2 regions of the Stenotrophomonas sp. 85239_Sma genome follow, and region 2 is predicted to be linked to the other one. Evidence: predicted binding sites of a transcription regulator. Region 2 holds the regulator's gene; the other holds the start of a gene.
What was found. Region 2 encodes FliA, which starts transcription of late flagellar genes. Its sites were predicted from a motif close to TAAAGTTTNNCNNNCNNNGGCCGATAA; they were not measured.

Region 1 (10,427 bases), 650 kb from region 2:
CGTTGGCCGAACTGGTGAAGATCGAGCCCAAGGCGATCGGCGTTGGCCAGTACCAGCACGACGTGGACCAGTACCGCCTGGCACGGGCGCTGGATGCGCGCGTGGAGGACTGCGTGAACGCGGTCGGCGTATACGTGAACACCGCGTCGGCTGCGCTGCTGTCGCGGGTGTCCGGCCTGTCGGCCACGGTGGCCGAGAACATCGTGCGCCATCGCGACGACAACGGCCCGTTCAAGCGTCGCAAGGACCTGCTGAAGGTCGCGCGCCTGGGCGAAAAGACCTTCGAGCAGTGCGCCGGCTTCCTGCGTATCGCCGATGGTGACCAGCCGCTGGACGCCTCGGCGGTGCACCCGGAAGCCTATCCGGTGGTTGAACGCATCGTCGCCAGCACCTCGCGCCCGATCAAGGCACTGATCGGTGATGGCAGCTTCCTGCGTGGCCTGAAGGCCGAGCAGTTCACCGATGCCACCTTCGGCGTGCCGACCGTGCGCGACATCCTGAAGGAACTGGAGAAGCCGGGCCGCGACCCGCGCCCGGAGTTCAAGGCGGCGCGTTTCGCCGAGGGCGTGGAGGACATCAAGGACCTGCGCGAGGGCATGGTGCTGGAAGGTGTGGTCAGCAACGTGGCTGCGTTTGGTGCCTTTGTCGATATCGGCGTGCACCAGGACGGCCTGATCCACATTTCGGCGCTTTCCGATACCTTCGTGAAGGACCCGCGCGACGTGGTCAAGGCCGGTGACATCGTCAAGGTGAAGGTGCTGGAGGTGGATGTGGCGCGCAAGCGCATCGCCCTGACCCGGCGCCTGGACGATACCCCGGGCCAGGCCACCAGCCGCCCGGGTCAGCGTGATGAGCGCGGCCAGGGCCAAGGACCGCGCCGTGACGCTGGCGGCCAGAACCGTGGGCCGAACCGCGGCCAGGGCGCTGGCGGCCGTCCGGCCCAGTCTGCGCCGCCGGCCAACAATGCCCTGGCCGAGGCCTTTGCCCGGGCCAAGCGCAGCTGAGGATCGTGCCCCCCGTCACGCTTGATTCGTGGCGGGGGACTTGTCGGTTTTCCCCGTGATTGCGCACACTTGCGCCTGAGGGGGGCGTTTGGCCTCCCCGCTGTCGCTGGGGAGGGCCATGACGCCAGCACGACCCGCCGTCTTCGTTGCAGGCCGCAGCGCTCCGCTGCGGCCGGCGCCTGCCCGTGCCGGCAGGGGGCCGGATTGATGCCGGGCCAGGGCACCCACGGCAATGGACTGCTGGAGCGCCGCCTGCAGGAGTTGGCGGAAGAGCGTCGCCGCTTGGCGATGATCATCGACGGTACCGCTGCGGGAACCTGGGAGTGGAACGTGCAGACCGGCGAGATGCGGGTCAATGCGCGCTGGGCCGAGATTGTCGGTTACCGCCTGGAAGAGCTGGAACCGATCTGCCAGAAGACGTTCCTGAAGCTGGTGCATCCCGATGACATCGCGCTGTCCGATGCGGCGCTGGATGAGCATTTCGAAGGACGCAGCGACAACTACGCCTGCCTGCTGCGCATGCGCCACAAGAACGGCCAGTGGATCTGGATCCAGGACCGCGGGCGGGTCTTCGAGTGGGACAGGCAGGGCAAGCCGTTGTGGATGGCCGGCGCGCATGCCGATGTCACCGAGCTGCAGCAGGCGAGGCAGGACGCGGCCGAGACCCGGCAACGCCTGCAGGCCGTGGTCGATGCGTCCGACGAGGTAGCGGTGATCGCCACCGATACCGATGGCACCATCACCTTGTTCAACACGGGGGCGGAGCGTCTGCTGGGCTACAGCGCGGCGGAGGTGGTCGGCCAACGGCGGCTCGATGCCTTCCACGATCCGGATGAGCTGAAGGCATGGATGCGACCGCTGGCCGATGTCCATGGCAATCTTCCTGACGTGTTCGAAGCGCTCAGTGCACGCGCCGACGGACAGACCTATTCGCGGCAGTGGATGTTGCTGCGCAAGGACGGCCAGCCACGGCAGGTGCGCCTGTCGATCAGCCGCATGGATGGCGCCGAAGGCGCGCGCATCGGCTATGTCGGCATGGCCATCGACATTACCGAAATCCTGCAGGCGCGCGCGGAGGCGCGGCTTTCGGCGGAGAAGTTCGCCGGGGCGTTCACGTCTGCCGCGCTGGGCATGGCCCTGGTCTCGCTGGAGGGGCGCTGGCTGGATGTCAACGACGCACTGTGCCGGATCCTGGGTTACCCGCGCGAAGAGCTGCTGCAGGTCGATTTCCAGCGCCTGACCCATCCCGATGACCTGCAGGCCGACCTGGCCCTGGTGCGGGACCTGCTGGACGGACGGCGCAGCCATTACCACCTGGAAAAGCGCTATCTCGACCGCGACGGCCGCATCATATGGGCCCGGCTGTCGGTGTCGCTGGTGCGCAACGAGCATGGCGAACCGCTGCATTTCGTGTCGCAGATCCAGGACATCACCGCCCAGCGCAGCAGCGAGCAGCGCCTGTTCGAGAGTGAACAACGCAGCCGCATCACCCTGGATGCGGTGGCTGACCTGGTGCTCAGCGTCAGCCTTGATGGCCGCATCGACTACGCCAACGCGGCCGCGGTGCGTACCCTGGCCGGGGATGGCGCGTTGTCGCTGGCCGGACACAAGGTGCAGGACGTGCTGGCGTTGACCACCGAGTACGCGCCCGGCTCGGTATTGGATGTGTCAGTACTGCTGGACCCGGAGAGCAATGCGGTGGACCTGCACGCCGACCTGCTGCTGCGGCTGGGCACGGCAACGGTACCGGTGGACCTGACCCGCGCCTGGCTGCGCGATGATGAAGGCCATGTGCGCGGTGCAGTCTGGGTGCTGCGCGACGACACCCAGCAGCGCGCGCGCCAGCGCGAAGCCCGGCACCTGGCCGAGATCGATCCGTTGACTGAGCTGAGCAACCGCCGCGGCTTCGAGGTGCACCTGCAGCAGGCGATCACCCGCGTCGAGCGCACCGGTCAGGCAGCCTCGCTGATGTACATCGATCTGGACCGCTTCAAGCCGGTCAACGACACCTGGGGCCATCTGGCCGGCGATGCCGTGCTATGGGCGGTGGCCAGCGTGCTGCGCCATGGCGTGCGCGATTCGGACGTGGTGGCGCGGCTGGGGGGGGACGAATTCGCGGTGATCCTGTCCGGTTGTACGCCACGTCGTGCGGCCCGTATCGGTGGTGAACTGCTGCACACGCTGGCCTCCCTGTCGATTCCGTGGGACCAGGACCGGCTGCGGGTCGGTGCCAGCATTGGTATCGCGCCGTTGGCCAGCGGCATGAGCGTGGACCAGGCGGTCGCTGCGGCTGATGCCCAGTGCTACCGGGCCAAGGCGTTGGGCCGCAACAACGTGCAGGTACAGGGCGAGCTGTCCGAAAGTCCGGGTGACGACGGCGAACCGGGCTGAACCGGTCCGCACCACCGGGAGCCAGCGCGGTGCCGATGGGGCACTGGGCGTTGGATTGGAGCGGTGACATCGGCCCATGCCCGGCGGGGCACTCCGGCCCGTCTCAGTCCGTGAGAGGGCAGGGCGGAACAATCACCCCTCCCCCGGACAAGAGATCTGACGATGATGGCCTGGAATCGAAACGTCGTTGCCGCCTATGCGCCCGCCATGGTTGGCTGGTGCCTGGCGCTGGCCAGCTGGCTGCGCCTGGAACAACTGCGCGACGACTTGCATGCGAAGGCGTTGCTGCCAGTGCTGCAGGGCGGCGCGGTGACGTTGCTGGTGCTGACGCTGGCCTGCACGTTGGCAGCAAGCGCGGTGCTGTGGCGTTCCCGCCGGCCGCCGCGCCAGCCCACCGCTGGATGATCTACAGCGCAGCGGGCTTCATCAGTACGAACCGGCAGGGCGCGCGTTGGAAAGCATTGATCTGCGGCACCAGACGCTGGAAGTGCTCGCTGGCGCAGTGGGCGTCGAGGGCGCCGTGGTCGGGCCACAGCTCGATGAAGACGAAGTGCCCAGGATCCTTCTCGTCAACGAACAGCTCATAGCTGATGCACAGTGGTTCGCGCTGCGTGCAGGCGACCAGTTCCCGGTACAGCGGCAGGACGTGGTCCAGGGCTTCGGGGTAAATGAAGTCTTCGGCGATCACCTTCAGCATGTGCGAATCCGTGCAGGGGAGGCATCCGATGATAGTGCCGGCGCCCCGCCGGCACTTCACCGTCAACGCAATACATTGTCCGAATTCACCATACGCACATCGTGCATCTGGTTGAGGTAAGCCTCGTAGTAGCCCTTGTGCGAGACGCCGACGATGGCCAGCATGCGGCGGCCCGGATGCAGGCCCAGCACATCGCGGATGTTGGCGACCATGCGCAGGTTGCGCGTTTCCCAGTAGCCCACATACATCCTGCCGAAGGCTTTTGGCGAGGGCTCGACGAGCGTCGCGCCGAAATCGCTCTGGTAAGCGGTCATCGCTACCGTGGGACTGTTGTACGCCCTGTACAGCGCCATGACACCCCCGGGCTTGTCCAGATCGGCCAACAAGCGTTTATCCGCGTCCTTGCGTGCCTGGGTATGGGCGTTGTTCCAGGCACCGGTGATGGCCGCGCTCGCCGCCGCTTCATCCTCGGCGGGTGTGGGGGAATCGGCCGTGTGGTCGTCCACGGCCCACAGGCGCTCATGCCCGAGGCGGGCGGCGACTTCGGCGGCGATCAGATGGGTTTCATTGCGGCGAACCAGGCCCTTGTCGAGGATCTCGACCAGCGCCGGAGTCAATCCATCACCGTCCTTGCGCTCGGACGCAGGCAGGCGCAGCCACTGCACCTGCGCTGAGCCGCGTTCGCCTGCTGCCAGGAACAGCGCGGCGAGCCGACGACGTTGTGCGGGCGTCGGGTTGTTCGGCCAGGTTGCGAGCAGGCGCTCGGCCTGGGTGTTCGCCGCAGGCACGTCCAGTCCCGTCGCAACCTGCGCAGCGGTGGTGTCGAAGCAGTAGGTGGCCACGCTCTCCGCATAGCGGGCCGGATAACGGCGCATGAAATCGCACTGGAGGCCAGACAGGTCTTCGGTAGCGATCAGCTCGGGTTTCCAGGCGACCAGTCGCTGCAGCAATGGCTCAAGCGAGGCCGGCTGGAAGGACGTGGGAAGGCCGGACAAATGGGTGGTGCCGAGTACCAGCACTTCGTTCGGGCGCCCGGCTGGGGGGCCCTTCAACCGGTCTGGGTGGAAGGCCGGTCGATAGGCCGTGTCGGTGGCCAGCGCGCTGTTGCTGCACATGGCCAGGAAGAGAAGGGTGGCAATGCGAGGGAACATGCGATCTCCATGTCGATGAGCGTCCTGCGGGACGTTCATGCTGTTCGCTTTTTCCTGCTGGGGAATCCCGCATTGGTCATGTAAACCTTTCTGCCTTGAGCTGCATCCTTCTGCTGAGCGATGCTGTATTCAGTGCTCAGGCATTGCTGCATTCCGCTACCCGGTGGCGGGGGAGGGCCTGAGTCCCTTGGTGGGCAGGTTGTGGCACGTGAGCGGAACGTGAAGTACACGGCAATCGTCGACCACATTCCGTCTGCAATGTACGGAGTTGCGACGGACGTCGCGGAATCCCGCTAAAGCGGCCGACGGCATCGCCGATACTCCCTCTGGATCCCGCTCCAGCCACCCGCCGCAGGACCCCAGACTGCCCCGATGGGCGGTCCGCGCAGTGTGTTCCGCCGCTCCCCAATGCTGATCGGACCCGCACCAGACGTTCTTGCCAGCTGCTCGAGGGGTGCCTGCGGGCACCTGCAGTCCCAAGCAACCGAAGTTGCCGCCGGGCATCCCGCCCGTCGGATCGCAACCGCTTACCGGACACCGAGGATCAGACAATGCTCATTCCAGGCTTCACGGCGGACGCGCAGGCGCCGGCCGAGCTGCATACCCGTTGGTCGCCGTGGCGCGCGCTGCTGGGTGCCCTTGCCCCGCAGCAGCGGACCGGCACCGAGTCGATGGCAACCGACCGCGCCGAACTTGAAGCCCAGGTCGCGGCGCTGCATCGCGTGCAGGCGGTCATCGAGTTCGCCCTCGATGGCACGATCCTGCAGGCCAACGACAACTTCCTGCAGGCGATGGGCTACCGGCTGGAGGATATCCAGGGAAAGCACCATTCCCTGTTCGTCGATCCCGAGCAGGCGCGCAGCGCCGAATACCGTGACTTCTGGGCGCGGCTGGGACGTGGCGAATATGACGCTGGCCAGTACCGGCGTTTCGGCAAGAACCAGCGCGAGATCTGGATCCAGGCCTCGTACAACCCGGTGCTGGACCGTCAGGGGCGTCCGTACAAGGTAGTCAAGTTCGCCACTGACATCACCGCGCAGAAGCTGCAGGCGGCCGACTCGGCTGGCCAGCTGGCTGCCATCGACAAGTCGCAGGCCGTGATCGAGTTCAGCATGGATGGCCGCATCCTGTCGGCCAACGACAACTTCCTGGCCGCCACCGGTTACAGCCTGGACGAAGTGCGCGGGCAGCACCATTCGTTGTTTGTCGAGCCCGAGCATCGCGGCAGCATCGAGTATCGCCAGTTCTGGGAGAAGCTCGGCCGTGGCGAATACGATGCCGGCCAGTACCGGCGCCTTGGCAAGGGCGGGCGCGAGGTCTGGATCCAGGCGTCCTACAACCCGATCCTGGACCTCAACGGAAAGCCGTTCAAGGTCGTCAAGTACGCCACCGACATCACCGCGCAGGTGCATGAGAACCAGGCCATGCAGCGTGCCGTGGCGCAGACCCGCGAGGTGGTGGCTGCCGCCAAGCAGGGTGATCTGACCCAGCGCGTGGCCACCACCGACAAGCGCGGGCCGATCGCCGAGCTGTGCGAAGGCGTGAATTCGCTGGTCGAGGCGATGGCCGCGATCATCGGTCAGATCAAGTTCGCCGCCGACACCATCGCGGTCGGTGCAACCGAGATCGCGCAGGGCAACAGCGATCTGTCGCAGCGCACCGAGCAGCAGGCAGCGTCGCTGGAGGAGACCGCGGTGTCGATGAAGGGCCTGGCCGAGACCGTGCAGCGCACCGCGACCAACGCACGGCAGGCCAGCCAGCTGGCCGGAGGCGCCGCTGATGTCGCCGCGCGCGGCGGCAACGTGGTGCACGAAGTGGTCGAGACCATGGCGGTGATCAACGCGTCCTCGCGGCGCATCGTCGACATTATCGGCGTGATCGACGGCATCGCCTTCCAGACCAACATCCTTGCGTTGAACGCGGCGGTGGAGGCGGCGCGAGCAGGTGAACACGGGCGTGGCTTCGCCGTGGTTGCTACCGAGATCCGCGAGCTGTCGCAGCGTTCGGCCAGCGCAGCCAAGGAGATCAAGCAGCTGATCGATGCATCGGTTGCCAATGTGGGCGCCGGCACGGCGCAGGTTGAGAGCGCCGGCCGTACCATGGACGAGATCGTGGTCAACGTGCGCCGGGTCAGTGACCTGATGTCCGAGATCAGCACGGCAGCACAGCAGCAGAGCGACGACATCCAGCAGATGAACCATGCCGTCGACCTGATCGACCAGGGCACGCAGCAGAACGCCGCGCTGGTAGAGGAAGCCTCCGCCGCGGCGCGCAGCATGGAAGAACAGTCGGCGCAGCTGCTGCAGACCGTGGCCAGCTTCCGCGTGCAGGGCGGGGCTGGGCACATGCATGGTGCGGCGGTGCTGCGCGCGGTCTAGGCCAAGCGGTCGGAGGGCTGTTTCCCGGTCTCGAGGCCCGAGGCAGCCTGCACGCAGTTGCGGCCGGCATGCTTGGCGCGGTACAGGGCATGGTCGGCGCGGTCGACCAGGCCGCGCGGGTCGGCCTGCTCATGTGCGGCCTGCCAGGCCACGCCGATGCTGATGGTCACGTAAGCCTCGGCGGCGGGCAGCGCGGCGGCTTCCACGGCGGCGCGCAGGCGCTCGCCCAGGTCCAGGGCGTGGGTTGCGTCGGGCGCGGGCAGGGCAGCGATGAATTCCTCGCCGCCATAGCGGGCCAGCAGGTCATCACCGCGTTGCAGGCAGCCCTCGAGGATCGCGGCGACCGCCTGCAGGCGGCGATCACCTTCCGGGTGCCCGTAGGTGTCATTGAGTCGCTTGAAGTGGTCGATGTCGATCATCAGCACCGCCAGCCCCATGCCCTGGCGGCGAGCGCGACCGCGCGCGCTGATGAGCGATTCATCGAAGTTGCGGCGGTTGCCCAGGCCGGTCAGCGGATCGCGCCGGGCCAGCAGCGCCAGTTCGTCGCGCTCGCGCTGGATCTGGGCCTGGGTCAGCACGCCGCGTAGCGCGTAGCCGAGCAGGGCACCGATGAAACCGACCGAGGCCAGGGTCGGCTGCAGGCGTGCGACCAGCAGCGCCACCATCATCAGCAGCAACGGCAGCATCAGTGGCGCGCTGGCATCGACGATGCGGCGAAGGTTGCGCGGCACAGCCACTGCTGGTGGGCGGTGCAGGCTGCCGGCCAGCACGGCCAACAGCACGAACAGCCCGCTGATCAGCAGGTCCCCCCAGGCACCATTGGGTACCTGCGGCTGCCAGGTATTGATGTAGAACGCCAACAGGAAGTAGCCCAGCGCGTAGATCGTCAACGTGCGGAAGAAGTCACGGCGGTCGGCATTGTCCTCGGCCAGGAAGCGGATCAGTGCGAAGCAGAACACCAGGCTGTTCTGCACGCTGCTCATGGTGTTCAGGCACTGCGTCCACAGGGCGGTATTGAAGTGCGCCATCGCCCGCGTGTGCCCGTAGTACAACAGCCACAGCAACCCGATGATCAGCAGGTCCACCGCGCGGATGTAGCGGTTGCCACCGCCTGGGCTGGCGGCCACGTAGGTCAGGGGAATCCGGTAGAACACGTACAGAACCAGTGAAGGTACGGTCATCTGCGCAGGATCGAGGCCGGCCACATTGCGGTACAGCAGGGCCAGCAGGGCCAGCGAGAACAAGCCGACCGCAGCGCCCAGCGTCCGCCATTTGCAGGCCGCCTGATGGCTGTCACGTGCACGCCGCACGCAGGCCAGTGCGGCCAGCAGTGGGGCGGTGATCAGCATCAGGTAGGAGCCGATCGGGTCCTGCGGGCCGACAAAGGTAATGACGAGCGCGTGCGTGACCAGGAAAAACAGTGCCGCACGCAACGTCATGCATTCCCCCGCCCCCAGCTCCGGCTGGGATCACGATAGGCAGAAGTAGGTGAGGCTGGCAAGAAAAGTGTGAGCTACGTCTATTTTAAACCTTGCCGTAGATTGCAGTTGTGTGTCATCGAGGTGACGCAGAGCCTTCCACCTGGGCATACATCCAGAAGTCACGGGGCTGTCCCCGAACCCGCCGGTAAGCGCGCAGCAGGCCTTCGCGCTGCATGCCGAGGCGTTCCAGCACGGCGATCGAGCGGGCGTTGCTGTCCAGGACGGTCGCCTGGATACGGACCAGGGCGTGTGCGGCACGGCCCCATTCGAGCACCGCGCGTGCTGCGTGCGTGGCCAGTCCCTGACCCTGCCAGCGCGGATCAAGATCATAGGCGAGTTCGCCGCGGCCATGCGATAGGTCGATTCCGTTCAGGCCAACGGTGCCGATCAGCTGGTCGTCGGCGTTCACCAGCGCCCAGCGCTGGTCCGTTGCCGTGGGCAGGTAACTGGCGATCTGGCGTCGCAGTGCCATTTCGGAAACGTCGCCCCAGCTGGTGTGCCGGGTCACGCCCGGCAGCGAGAGATAGCGGGACCAGGCGGCAGCATCATCCACGTGCAGTGGACGCAACCGTGCGGGCAGGGTTGCAGGGAGCGTGGGCAGGGCGGGCGTTGGCATCGTCGCCAGTGTCGGCGCCCCGGCCCTGAAAATGCAAAAGGCCAGGTCGGGGACCTGGCCTTTGATGCAGTGGTGCCGGTGAAAGGACTCGAACCTTCATGGGGTTACCCCCGGCTGATTTTGAGTCAGCTGCGTATACCATTCCGCCACACCGGCAGGCAGCGTGCGAGTGTAACCGAGGTCGGCGGGAGATGCATAGTAGGAGGGCCTATCAGGGCGGTTCCTGTCGGCATTGGCTCCTTGGTAGCTATACTCCCAGTGTGCAATTGCCTCCAGGAGCGGTAGCTGATGACAGTGTTGCAGGACCTGAGGGTGCTGGTGGTCGAGAACGACGAAATGAGTGCGGCCCTGCTGCAGATGCAGCTGGTGCATGCCGGTGCGACCGTGGTCGGGCTCGCAGCGAGCGTGTCCGAAGCCCTGCAGCTGCTCGAGCAGAGCACCCCGGACGTGGCCCTGCTGGACTACCGGCTGGCCCGCAACGAGACCAGTGAGCCGGTGGCCGCAGCGCTTTCGGCACGTGGCATTCCGTTCGTGCTGGCCACCGGAATGCTGGCCGAGCAGCTGCCGGCGCCGATGTTGGAGGGTCTGTTGCTGGTCAAGCCGTACCTGTCAGCCGATCTGTCGCGGGCGCTGGCGCGTGCGGTTGGCCGCTCCAGCGTCCAGGCCTGAGCCGCTCGCCGTGCACCGGCGGGGGTATGCTGCTGGGGCC
Region 2 (10,427 bases):
CTGGCCGACCTGCGCCGCGCCATCGGCAGCGACCAGCTGTTCCTGCACTATCAGCCGAAGATCCGCGTGGCCACGCAGAAAGTGGCCGGCGCCGAGGCGTTGATCCGCTGGCGCCATCCGGAACACGGCTTGATCCCGCCCGACCGCTTCATCCGCCTGGCCGAGCGCAGCGGCGCAATCAACGACATCGGCCGCTGGGCGCTCGACCAGGCCTGCCAGCAGCTGCGGCGCTGGCACGATGCCGGCCACGAAGGCTGGTCGATGTCGGTGAACCTGTCGCCGGTGCAGTTCAGTTCGCCACACCTGCTGCAGGACGTGCGCGCGGTGATCGAACGCCATGGCATCGCACCCCGGCAGCTGGTACTGGAGATCACCGAAAGCACGGTGATGCGCGACACCGACACCAGCCTTCGCCTGCTGCAGGCACTGTCGGCGCTGGGCGTGGGCATCTCCATCGATGATTTCGGAACCGGCTATTCCAGCCTGCTCTACCTGAAACGGCTGCCGTCCACCGAAATCAAGATCGACCACGCGTTCGTGCGCGACCTGGAACACAGCGCCGAGGACGTGGTGATCGTCTCGGCGATCGTGGCACTGGGCCATGCGCTGGACATGGACATCGTGGCCGAGGGCGTGGAAACCGCCGCCCAGCGCGCCTACCTGGAGCGGCTGGGCTGCGACTACCTGCAGGGCTACCTGCTGGGCCGCCCGGTCGATGCGGCGCGCTTCATGCAGCTCCACGACCTGCCGCGGCCGCGGGTGGAGCTGGCGCAGAGCCCACCGCCCAGCGATAGCGCCCCCCGGTAGCTCCCCGCCATGCGCGGATGGGCCGGACCATCCCGCTACGGAACACTTCTTGCACGCACCCCGGCATCCCCTGCCGCAGTGCCCGTGATGTCCGAGAACGAATCCGCCGGCGAAAAGACCGAACAACCAACCGAAAAACGCCTGCGCGACGCCCGTGAACAGGGCAACCTGCCGCGCTCGCGCGAACTCGGCACCGCCGCCGTGTTCGGCGCCGGCGTGCTGGCGGTGATGGCCATGAGCGGCTCGATCGGCCGTGGCGCCACGGCCTGGATGAAGCACGCGCTCAGCCCGGAACAGAGCCTGCGGCAGAACCCGAAGGCACTGTTCGGCCACTTCGGCGACCTGCTGCTGCAGTTCATGCTGGTGATCGCGCCGCTGGTGCTGGTCTGCCTGCTGGCCAGCTTCGTCGCCCCGCTGGTGATGGGCGGCCTGCGCTGGTCGCAGAAGGCGTTGCTGCCCGACATCAACCGCCTGAACCCGATGAGCGGGCTCAAGCGCCTGTATGGCCCCGAAGCCATTGCCGAGTTCACCAAATCGCTGCTGCGCGTGGCCTTCGTCGGCGTCGCCGCCGGGCTGGTGGTGTGGAGCGGCTTCGACACCCTGCGCGGGCTGATCCACCACCCGCTGGAGACCGCCATCACCGATGGCCTGGGCTTCACCCTGCGCCTGCTGCTGGCCACCGCCGGCGCGATGCTGGTGCTGGCCGCCATCGATGCGCCCTACCAGCGCTGGAACTGGATGCGCAAGCTGAAGATGACCCGTGAAGAGCTGCGCCGGGAAATGAAGGAAAGCGAGGGTAGCCCCGAGGTGAAGGGCCGCATCCGCCAGCTGCAGCAGCAGATGGCCAACCGCCGGATGATGGAGGCGGTGCCCACCGCCGACGTGGTGGTGGTCAACCCCACCCACTACGCGGTGGCCCTGAAGTACGAGGGAGGCGCCATGAACGCCCCCACCGTAGTCGCCCTGGGCGTGGACGAGACCGCCCTGCGCATCCGTGAAGTGGCCGACGGCAACAAGGTGGCGATCGTCTCCGCGCCGCCTTTGGCACGCGCCTTGTATCGGGAAGGCCAACTCGGAAAGGAAATCCCCGTGAGACTGTATTCGGCCGTCGCCCAGGTCCTGTCCTACGTCTACCAGCTGCGCGCCTGGCGCACTGGCCCGATGCCGGACGCCCCGCACATCCAGGTGGATGAATTCGGCAAGGGAGGCCGCCCGTGAGCGCCCAGCCCGCCACCGGTTTCAACACCCGCCGCGCCCTGGAAATGATCCGCCAGGGCCTTGGCGCGCCGCTGATCGTGCTGGCCCTGCTGGCCATGGTCGTGGTGCCGCTGGCCGCGCCGGTGCTCGATGCGCTGTTCACCTTCAACATCGCCATCTCGCTGATGGTGCTGCTGGCGGTGGTCTACGTGAAGCGCCCGCTGGACTTCACGATCTTCCCGATTGTGCTGCTGATCACCACCATGCTGCGGCTGGCCCTGAACGTGGCCTCCACCCGCGTGATCCTGCTCAACGGCCAGAACGGCCACGACGCCGCGGGCAAGGTCATCGCTGCCTTCGGCGAATTCGTGATCGGCGGCAACTACGCGGTCGGCATCGTGGTCTTCGCGATCCTCACCATCATCAACTTCGTGGTGATCACCAAGGGCGCCGGCCGCGTCTCGGAGGTGACCGCGCGCTTCATCCTGGACGCGATGCCCGGCAAGCAGATGGCGATCGACGCCGACCTCAACGCCGGTTTGCTGACGCGCGAAGAAGCCAAGCTGCGCCGCGAGGAGGTGCGCGAGGAAGCCGACTTCTACGGCGCAATGGACGGTGCCAGCAAATTCATCCGCGGCGACGCCATCGCCGGCATCCTGATCCTGTTCATCAACATGCTCGGCGGCCTGGCCGTGGGCGTGCTGCAGCATGGCATGCCGTTCGGCGACGCCGCTGCCACCTACACCCTGCTGTCGATCGGTGACGGACTGGTGGCGCAGCTGCCGGCCCTGCTGGTCTCCAGCGCCGTGGCGATGCTGGTGACCCGCGCATCGCGCTCGCAGGACATGGCCCAGGCCATGACCGGCCAGGTGTTCGGCCAGTACCGCGCGCTGGCGATCACCGCCGGCATCATCGGCGTGGTCGGCCTGGTGCCGGGCATGCCCAACGTCGCTTTCCTGACGCTGGCGGCGATCCTCGGCTTCATCGCCTGGAAGGTGTACCGCAAGGGCAAGGCCCCGGCTGCGGACGCGGCAGGCGGTGGCACCGATGCTGCCGCACTCAACGCACTCGGCCGCCCGGCGGCACCGGCACCGACCGCCGAACTGAGCTGGGACGAACTGCGCCCGGTCGATCCGCTGGGCCTGGAGGTCGGCTACCGGCTGATTCCGCTGGTAGACAGCAACCAGGGCGGCGAACTGATGGCACGCATCAAGGGCGTGCGCCGCAAGCTGACCCAGGATGTCGGTTTCCTGATCCCGTCGGTGCACATCCGCGACAACCTGGAACTGCCGGCCAACGGTTACCGCGTGCTGGTGCACGGCGTACCGGTGGCCACCGCCGAGATCCACCCCGACCGCGAGCTGGCCCTGGACCCAGGCAGCGCCCTCGGCGCACTGGAAGGCATCGCCGGCAAGGACCCCGCGTTCGGCCTGGATGCCACCTGGATCCAGCCGCACCAGCGCGCCCAGGCCGAAACGCTGGGCTACACCGTGGTCGACCCGGCCACCGTGGTCGCCACCCACCTCTCGCACCTGATCCGCGAACACGCGCCGGAACTGCTCGGCCACGAGGAAGTGCAGCACCTGCTGGCCAACCTGGCCAAGAGCGCGCCCAAGCTCGTCGAAGATCTGACGCCAAAGGCGCTGCCGCTGTCGGCGGTGGTGCGCGTGCTGCAGAACCTGCTGGTCGAGCGCATTCCGATCCGCCAGCTGCGCAAGATCGCCGAAGCGCTGGTCGAACATGCGCCCAGCAGCCAGGACCCGGCCGTGCTGACCGCCGCCGTGCGCACCGCGCTGGGCCGCTTCATCGTGCAGGAGATCGCCGGAATGTCGGCGGAGCTGCCGGTGTTCACCCTCAACCCGCAATTGGAACGTGTCTTGCAGGAGTCCACGCAGGGCAACGGCGCCGCGCTGGAACCCGGACTCGCTGAGCGACTGCACCAGAGCCTGGCCGAATGTGTCAGCAAGCAGGAAGCCCGCAACGAGCCCGCGGTCGTGCTGGTACCTGGCCCGGTGCGCGCCGCGCTGGCCCGCCTGGTCCGCCACAGCGTTCCGTCGCTGTCGGTCCTGGCCTACAGCGAGGTGCCGGAGGACAAGCGCCTGAAGCTGGTCGGAACGATCAGCTGACGCCGCCCTCCGATGCGCCAGAAAACAGACACCACTTTCGAACCCACGCACCAGACAGATACCAAGGGGAACCCGCACCGTGCAGACCACCGACCACCCGAGTTCCCCGACCGCCACCCCGCCGTCTTCGTCCCGTGACCACAGCATGAAAATCAAACGATTCGTCGCCGCCGACATGCGCTCGGCCATGAACCTGGTGCGCAAGGAACATGGTCCTGACGCCGTGATCCTGTCCAACCGCCGGATCGAGGAAGGCATCGAGATCGTCGCCGCCGCCAACTACGACGAGAGCGCCGTGCAGCGTGCACTGGAAGCCTCGCGCCGCGACGTGGCCCCGCCGCCGGCACCCAGGCCGCGCACCGCCGCCGACGCGGTGATCGCCGCGGTCACCCGCCGCCGCAGCAGCACCCCGGCGCCGGAACCGGTCGCCGCCACCACCTCGGCCGTCGCCGCCCTCGCCCGTGCCGCCGTCGGTGCCACCGGCCGCACCCTGGACAGCGCCGACGAAATCGTGCCGACCCGCGGCAGCACCGGCTTCGCCGCCACCCTGGCGCGCGCCGCCGTCAACGAACCGGCACTGCCGGAACAGAGTTACGCCCCGTTTGCCGAAGCCATCGTCGCACCGGCGGCCACCAGCGCCACGCCGGCCAACCGCGCCCGCTTCCAGATCGATCCGCCGCACGAGGCGCATCACGAAAGCGCCGCACCGGCCGTTCAGCCACCGCCGCTGCCGACCGCTGCCGTGACCGATGCGCAGCCCGAGATCGCCCGCAGCGAACCGGCAGCGGCCGAAGCCGCCGTCGACGCCAGCCCGGCCCCCATGCTGGCCCCGGCACCGACGCTGACCGTGGTCGCCCAGGACGACGCCGAGATCCGCCAGCTGCGCCAGGAAGTGGCCGGCATGCGCCAGGTGATCGAGCGCGAGATGAACCGCTTCACCGACGAGCGCCTGCGTGGCTGCCCGGTGCGCGCCACCGCGCTGGACCTGATGGACGAATACGGCTTCGATGCCGGCCTGGCCCGCGACGTGGCCATGCAGATCCCGCTGGAGACCGAGGCCCACCGCGGCCGCGGCCTGATGCTGGGGCTGATCTCGCGCAAGCTGCCGATCGCCCCGGTCGACCCGCTGGAAGAAGGCGGTGTGATCGCCCTGGTCGGCCCCACCGGCGCCGGCAAGACCACCACCATCGCCAAGCTGGCCTCGCGCTTCGCCGAGAAGCACGCGCCGCGTGACGTCGCCCTGGTCACCACCGACACCACCCGCATCGGCGCCCGCGAACAGTTGTATGGCTACGGCCGCCAGCTCGGCATCGCCGTGCACGAAGCCAACAGCGGCACCGACCTGGACCAGCTGCTGGAACGCCTGAAGGACTACAAGCTGGTGCTGATCGACACCGCCGGCCTGGGCCCGCGCGACCGCGCCCTGGCTGCCCAGCTGCAGTGGCTGCGCGCCGCCCGCCAGGTGCGCACGCTGCTGGTGCTGCCGGCCAACACCAGCTTCGGCGACATGGACGAGGTGGTCCGCCGCTTCGGTGCGGCCAACCTGCAGGGCCTGGTGCTGAGCAAGCTGGACGAGACCGGCCGCTTCGGCAACGCCCTGTCGGTGGCCGTGGACCACGCCCTGCCGATCACCTGGGTGACCGACGGCCAGGACGTCCCGGAAGACCTGCACCGGGCCAGTGCAGCCAATCTTGTACTTCGCCTTGAAGATTTGCGCCGAGCGGCCGATATGCCCTGCAACCCGGAGTTGAACCATGCCGTCGCGTGAGTACGCCAAGCTGACCAAGACCTTCCCGCTGTCGGCCACCCGCAGCGAGCCGCTGGGCCCTGTGCGCACCATTGCCGTGACCGGCGGCAAGGGCGGCGTGGGCAAGACCAACGTGTCGGCCAACCTGGCCGTGGCGCTGGCCGGCATGGGCAAGCGCACGCTGCTGCTGGACGCCGACCTCGGCCTGGCCAACATCGACGTGATCCTGGGGCTGAACCCCACCTTTACGTTGGCCGACCTGGTTGCCGGCCGCTGCACGCTGGATGACGTCATCGTTGAAGGCCCGAACGGCGTGCTGGTGGTCCCGGCCGCCTCCGGCCGCCGGCACATGGCCGAGCTGGCCCCGGCCGAACATGTCGGCCTGGTCAATGTGTTCTCCGAGCTGGAACGCGAGCTGGACATCATGGTGGTCGATACCGCTGCCGGCATCACCGATGGCGTACTGACCTTCTGCCAGGCCGCGCAGGACACCGTGGTGGTGGTCTGCGATGAGCCGGCCTCGATCACCGACGCCTACGCACTGATCAAGGTGCTGTCGCGCGAGCGCGGCGTGGACCGTATCCAGGTGGTGGCCAACATGGTGCGCGACCCGAACGAGGGTCGCGTGCTGTACGAAAAGTTGACCCGCGTCTGCGAGAAGTTCCTCGCCGATGTCTCGCTGAACTACCTGGGTTGCGTGCCGCAGGATGATTGGCTGCGCCTGTCGGTGCAGCGCCAGCAGCCGGTGGTGAAGGCCTACCCGTCCAGCCCATCGGCGCTGGCCATCACCGAGATCGCACGCCGCACCGCGCGCTGGCAGGCACCGACCGAACCGCGTGGCGGTGTCGAGTTCTTCCTCGAGCGCATTCTCAAACAGCGCGGGGTGGCCGCATGAAAGGCGCAGCCCAGTACAGGGAAGTCCAGCGCTCGGCGGCCAACGAGGTCATCGCCCAGCACTCGGACCTGGTGAGGCGCATCGCCCACCACCTGGCCGCACGCCTGCCGGCCAGCGTCGAAGTCGACGATCTGATCCAGGCCGGCATGATGGGCCTGATCGAAGCCTCGCGCAGCTACGACGCCGACCAGGGCGCCTCGTTCGAAACCTATGCCTCGATCCGCATCCGCGGCTCGATGATCGACGAGATCCGCCGTGGCGACTGGGTGCCGCGCTCGGTGCACCGTCGTGCACGCGACGCCGCCGCCACCATCCGCCGCCTGGAACAGAGCACGGGCCGTGCTGCCAGCGCCACCGAAGTCGCCGCCGCGATGGAGATGCCGCTGCCCGAGTACCTGCGGCTGATGGAAGACGCCGCACGTGGCCAGGTGCTGAGCCTGGAATCGCGCATCGAAGACCAGGGCGAACTGGACACCGTCGCCCAGGGCGGCCCGACCCCGCAGCAGGTCCTGGAGCGCGGCGAATTCGGCCGCGAGCTGGGCAAGGCGATCGGCCACCTGCCCGAGCGCGAACAGCTGGTGCTTTCGCTCTACTACGAGCAGGAGCTGAACCTGAAGGAGATCGGCGCCGTGCTCGGCGTGAGCGAGTCGCGGGTCTGCCAGATCCACGGCCAGGCCGTGCTGCGCCTGCGCGGCCGGCTGAAGATATTCGAGGCCGCCGATGCCGGCCTCGAAGAATGAACATCCCCGAGGCGTCTGCCCCCGGCCGCCCGGAATGAACAACAAAGGAACTCTGCTTTGAACAAGAACATGCGCATCCTGATCGTCGACGATTTCTCGACCATGCGTCGAATCGTCAAGAACCTGCTGGGCGATCTGGGCTTCACCAACACCGCCGAAGCCGAGGACGGGCATGCCGCGCTGTCGCTGCTGCAGAGCCAGTCGTTCGATTTCGTGGTCACCGACTGGAACATGCCGGTGATGACCGGTATCGAGCTGCTCAAGGCGATCCGTGCCGACGCCAAGCTGAAGACCCTGCCGGTGCTGATGGTCACCGCTGAAGCCAAGCGCGAGCAGATCATCGAAGCGGCCCAGAACGGCGTGAACGGTTACATCATCAAGCCGTTCACCGCGCAGACGCTGGAAGAGAAGCTCGGCAAGATCTTCGAACGCCTGGCAGCCAGCGCCTGATGGATACCACGGTCGACAAGAACGCCCTCGCCCTGCGCCTGCAGGAAGCCCTGGACGCACTGGAGTCCGGTGACGAAGCCGCGTGGCGGCAGCGCATCGATGGGCTGGTCGCGCTGCGCACGCAGCCGATGATGAGTGGCCTGTCGCGGCTGGCCCGCGAGCTGGGACAGGCACTGGGTGAACTGCCGACCGTGCCCAGCGAAGCCGGGGAACTGGACGATGCCTGCGCACGGCTGGACCACGTGGTGACGATGACCGAACAGGCCACCCACCGTACCCTGGACCTGGCCGAGGAATGCCGCAGCCTGACCGAACAGCTGCGCGCCGAAGGCCTGCAGCCGGGCCAGGACGCGCAGCTCGAGCGCATCCGCCACAACCTCACCGAGATCGCCCTGACCCAGAGCTACCAGGACCTGACCGGGCAGATCATCCGTCGCGTGGTCGGCATCGTCCGCCGCGTGCACGAAGGCTTCGGCGCGCTCGGCCTGCCGCCGGAACAGCATCGCACCGACCCGGAACTGGCCGGGCCGGCACTGAAGGGACTGGACCGCCACGCGGTCTCGCAGAACGACGCCGACGACCTGTTGTCGGATCTGGGGCTGTAAGCATGAGCGCTGTATCCGACGACATCACTGCCGATTTCATCATCGAGGCACAGGAGATCCTGGATCGCCTCGGCGAACAGCTGGTGTCGCTGGAGCAGGCACCGCAGGACGCCGAACAGCTCAATGCGGTGTTCCGGGGCTACCACACGCTGAAGGGCGGCGCCGGCTTCCTGGGTGTCACCGCCATGGTCGAGCTGTGCCATGCCGCTGAGGAAGCGCTGGGCGCCGCGCGTGCCGGCCAGGCCGTGCTGCAGGCCCATCACTTCGACGCCGCCCAGCAATCGCTGGATTACCTGCAGTCGATGCTGGATGCGGTGTCTTCCGGCACCGAGCCGGGCTATGCGCCGCCGGACCTGATCGCTCAGTTCGACGTGCATGGCAGTGCTGTGGCCGCACCCGCCGCCGCAGCAGCACCCGCTGCGGGTGGCAGCGACCTGATTACCGACGACGAATTCGAAGCGCTGCTCGACCAGCTGCACGGCGGCAACGCACCGACCGCAGTGGCGCCGGCAAGGAAGGCCGACGACGGGCTGATCAGCGAAGACGAGTTCGAAGCCCTGCTCGACCAGCTGCATGGTGGCGCCGCACCCGGCGCCAAGCCCGTGGCTGCGGTGGCGCCGGCACCGATCGCCGCCCCGCGCCCGGTGGCCGCACCGGCACCGGCACCGGCGGCCAAGCCGGCCGCCAAGCCGCTGGCCGAAGCCGAACACACCGTGCGCGTGGACACCAAGCGCCTGGATGCGATCGTCAACCTGATCGGCGAACTGGTGCTGTCGCGCAACCGGCTCAAGACCCTGCGTGCACGCCTGCGCGACGAGGAGCTGGACCGTGCGGTGTCCACCCTCGACATCGCCACCGCGCGCCTGCAGTCAGCGGTGATGCGCACCCGCATGCAGCCGGTGGGCAAGGTGTTCTCGCGCTTCCCCAAGGTCGCCCGCGACGTCGCCCGCTCGCTGAAGAAGGAAGTGGACCTGGAGCTGATCGGCGCCGAGACCGAGCTCGACCGCAACCTGGTCGAAGCGCTGGCCGACCCGCTGGTGCACCTGGTCCGCAACGCCATCGACCATGGCGTGGAAATGCCCGACCTGCGCGAAGCACAAGGCAAGCCGCGGATGGGCCATGTGCGGCTGTCGGCACAGCAGGAAGGTGACTACGTCAGCATCGAGGTGCAGGACGATGGTGCCGGCATCGATCCGGAAAAGCTGCGCGCGAAGGCACGCGAGAAGGGCCTGATCGATCCGGAAGCGGCTGCCCGCCTGAGCAGCGAGGAGTGCCTGCACCTGGTGTTCCTGCCCGGCTTCTCGACCAAGCAGCAGGTCACGGATATTTCCGGCCGCGGCGTTGGCATGGACGTGGTGCAGTCGCGCATCCGCGAACTCAGCGGCCAGATCCAGATCCAGTCGGAGCTGGGCCGCGGCAGCCGCTTCCTGATCCGCGTGCCGCTCACCCTGGCGATCCTGCCGACCCTGCTGGTGCAGGCCGGCGAGGACGTCTACGCGCTGCCGCTGGCGCGCGTGATGGAAGTGCTGCACGCACCGCGCACCTCGCTGGGCTGGTTCGATGGCCGCGCCGTGCTCGATCGCCGTTCGCACACGCTGCCGCTGGTCGATCTGCGCCAGTGGCTGGATGTGACGCCTGCTGCGTCGACCCTGCTGACGATCGTGGTGCTGCAGGCCGGCGAAGCGCGCTTCGGCCTGGTGGTGGACCAGGTGCGTGGGCGCGAGGAAGTGGTCATCAAGCCACTGCCGAAAGCGCTGCGCGGCCTGCGCGGTTATGCCGGTGCAACCTTGATCGGCGATGGTCGCATGGCCCTGATCCTGGATGTCGATGGCCTGCGCAGCCCGCACGATTGACCCGTTT

Region 1: the regulator FliA is predicted to act here: its motif matches at 5,538-5,564, upstream of ACYKG1_RS12940 (methyl-accepting chemotaxis protein).

What each region holds. Positions count from the first base shown of each region.
Region 1 is NZ_CM151163.1:2,757,495-2,767,921, reverse strand. It holds gene ACYKG1_RS12965 (Tex family protein) at 1-1,004, shown strand, start outside; gene ACYKG1_RS12960 (PAS domain S-box protein) at 1,212-3,395, shown strand; gene ACYKG1_RS12955 (hypothetical protein) at 3,561-3,800, shown strand; gene ACYKG1_RS12950 (putative quinol monooxygenase) at 3,802-4,092, opposite strand; gene ACYKG1_RS12945 (DUF5694 domain-containing protein) at 4,155-5,243, opposite strand; gene ACYKG1_RS12940 (methyl-accepting chemotaxis protein) at 5,795-7,621, shown strand; gene ACYKG1_RS12935 (GGDEF domain-containing protein) at 7,618-9,060, opposite strand; gene ACYKG1_RS12930 (GNAT family N-acetyltransferase) at 9,176-9,718, opposite strand; tRNA gene ACYKG1_RS12925 (tRNA-Leu) at 9,789-9,874, opposite strand; gene ACYKG1_RS12920 (response regulator) at 10,007-10,387, shown strand.
Region 2 is NZ_CM151163.1:2,103,043-2,113,469, reverse strand. It holds gene ACYKG1_RS09920 (putative bifunctional diguanylate cyclase/phosphodiesterase) at 1-807, shown strand, start outside; gene flhB (flagellar biosynthesis protein FlhB) at 895-2,025, shown strand; gene flhA (flagellar biosynthesis protein FlhA) at 2,070-4,130, shown strand; gene flhF (flagellar biosynthesis GTPase FlhF) at 4,276-5,898, shown strand; gene ACYKG1_RS09900 (MinD/ParA family ATP-binding protein) at 5,885-6,772, shown strand; gene ACYKG1_RS09895 (RNA polymerase sigma factor FliA) at 6,769-7,512, shown strand; gene cheY (chemotaxis response regulator CheY) at 7,570-7,962, shown strand; gene ACYKG1_RS09885 (protein phosphatase CheZ) at 7,962-8,567, shown strand; gene ACYKG1_RS09880 (chemotaxis protein CheA) at 8,570-10,420, shown strand.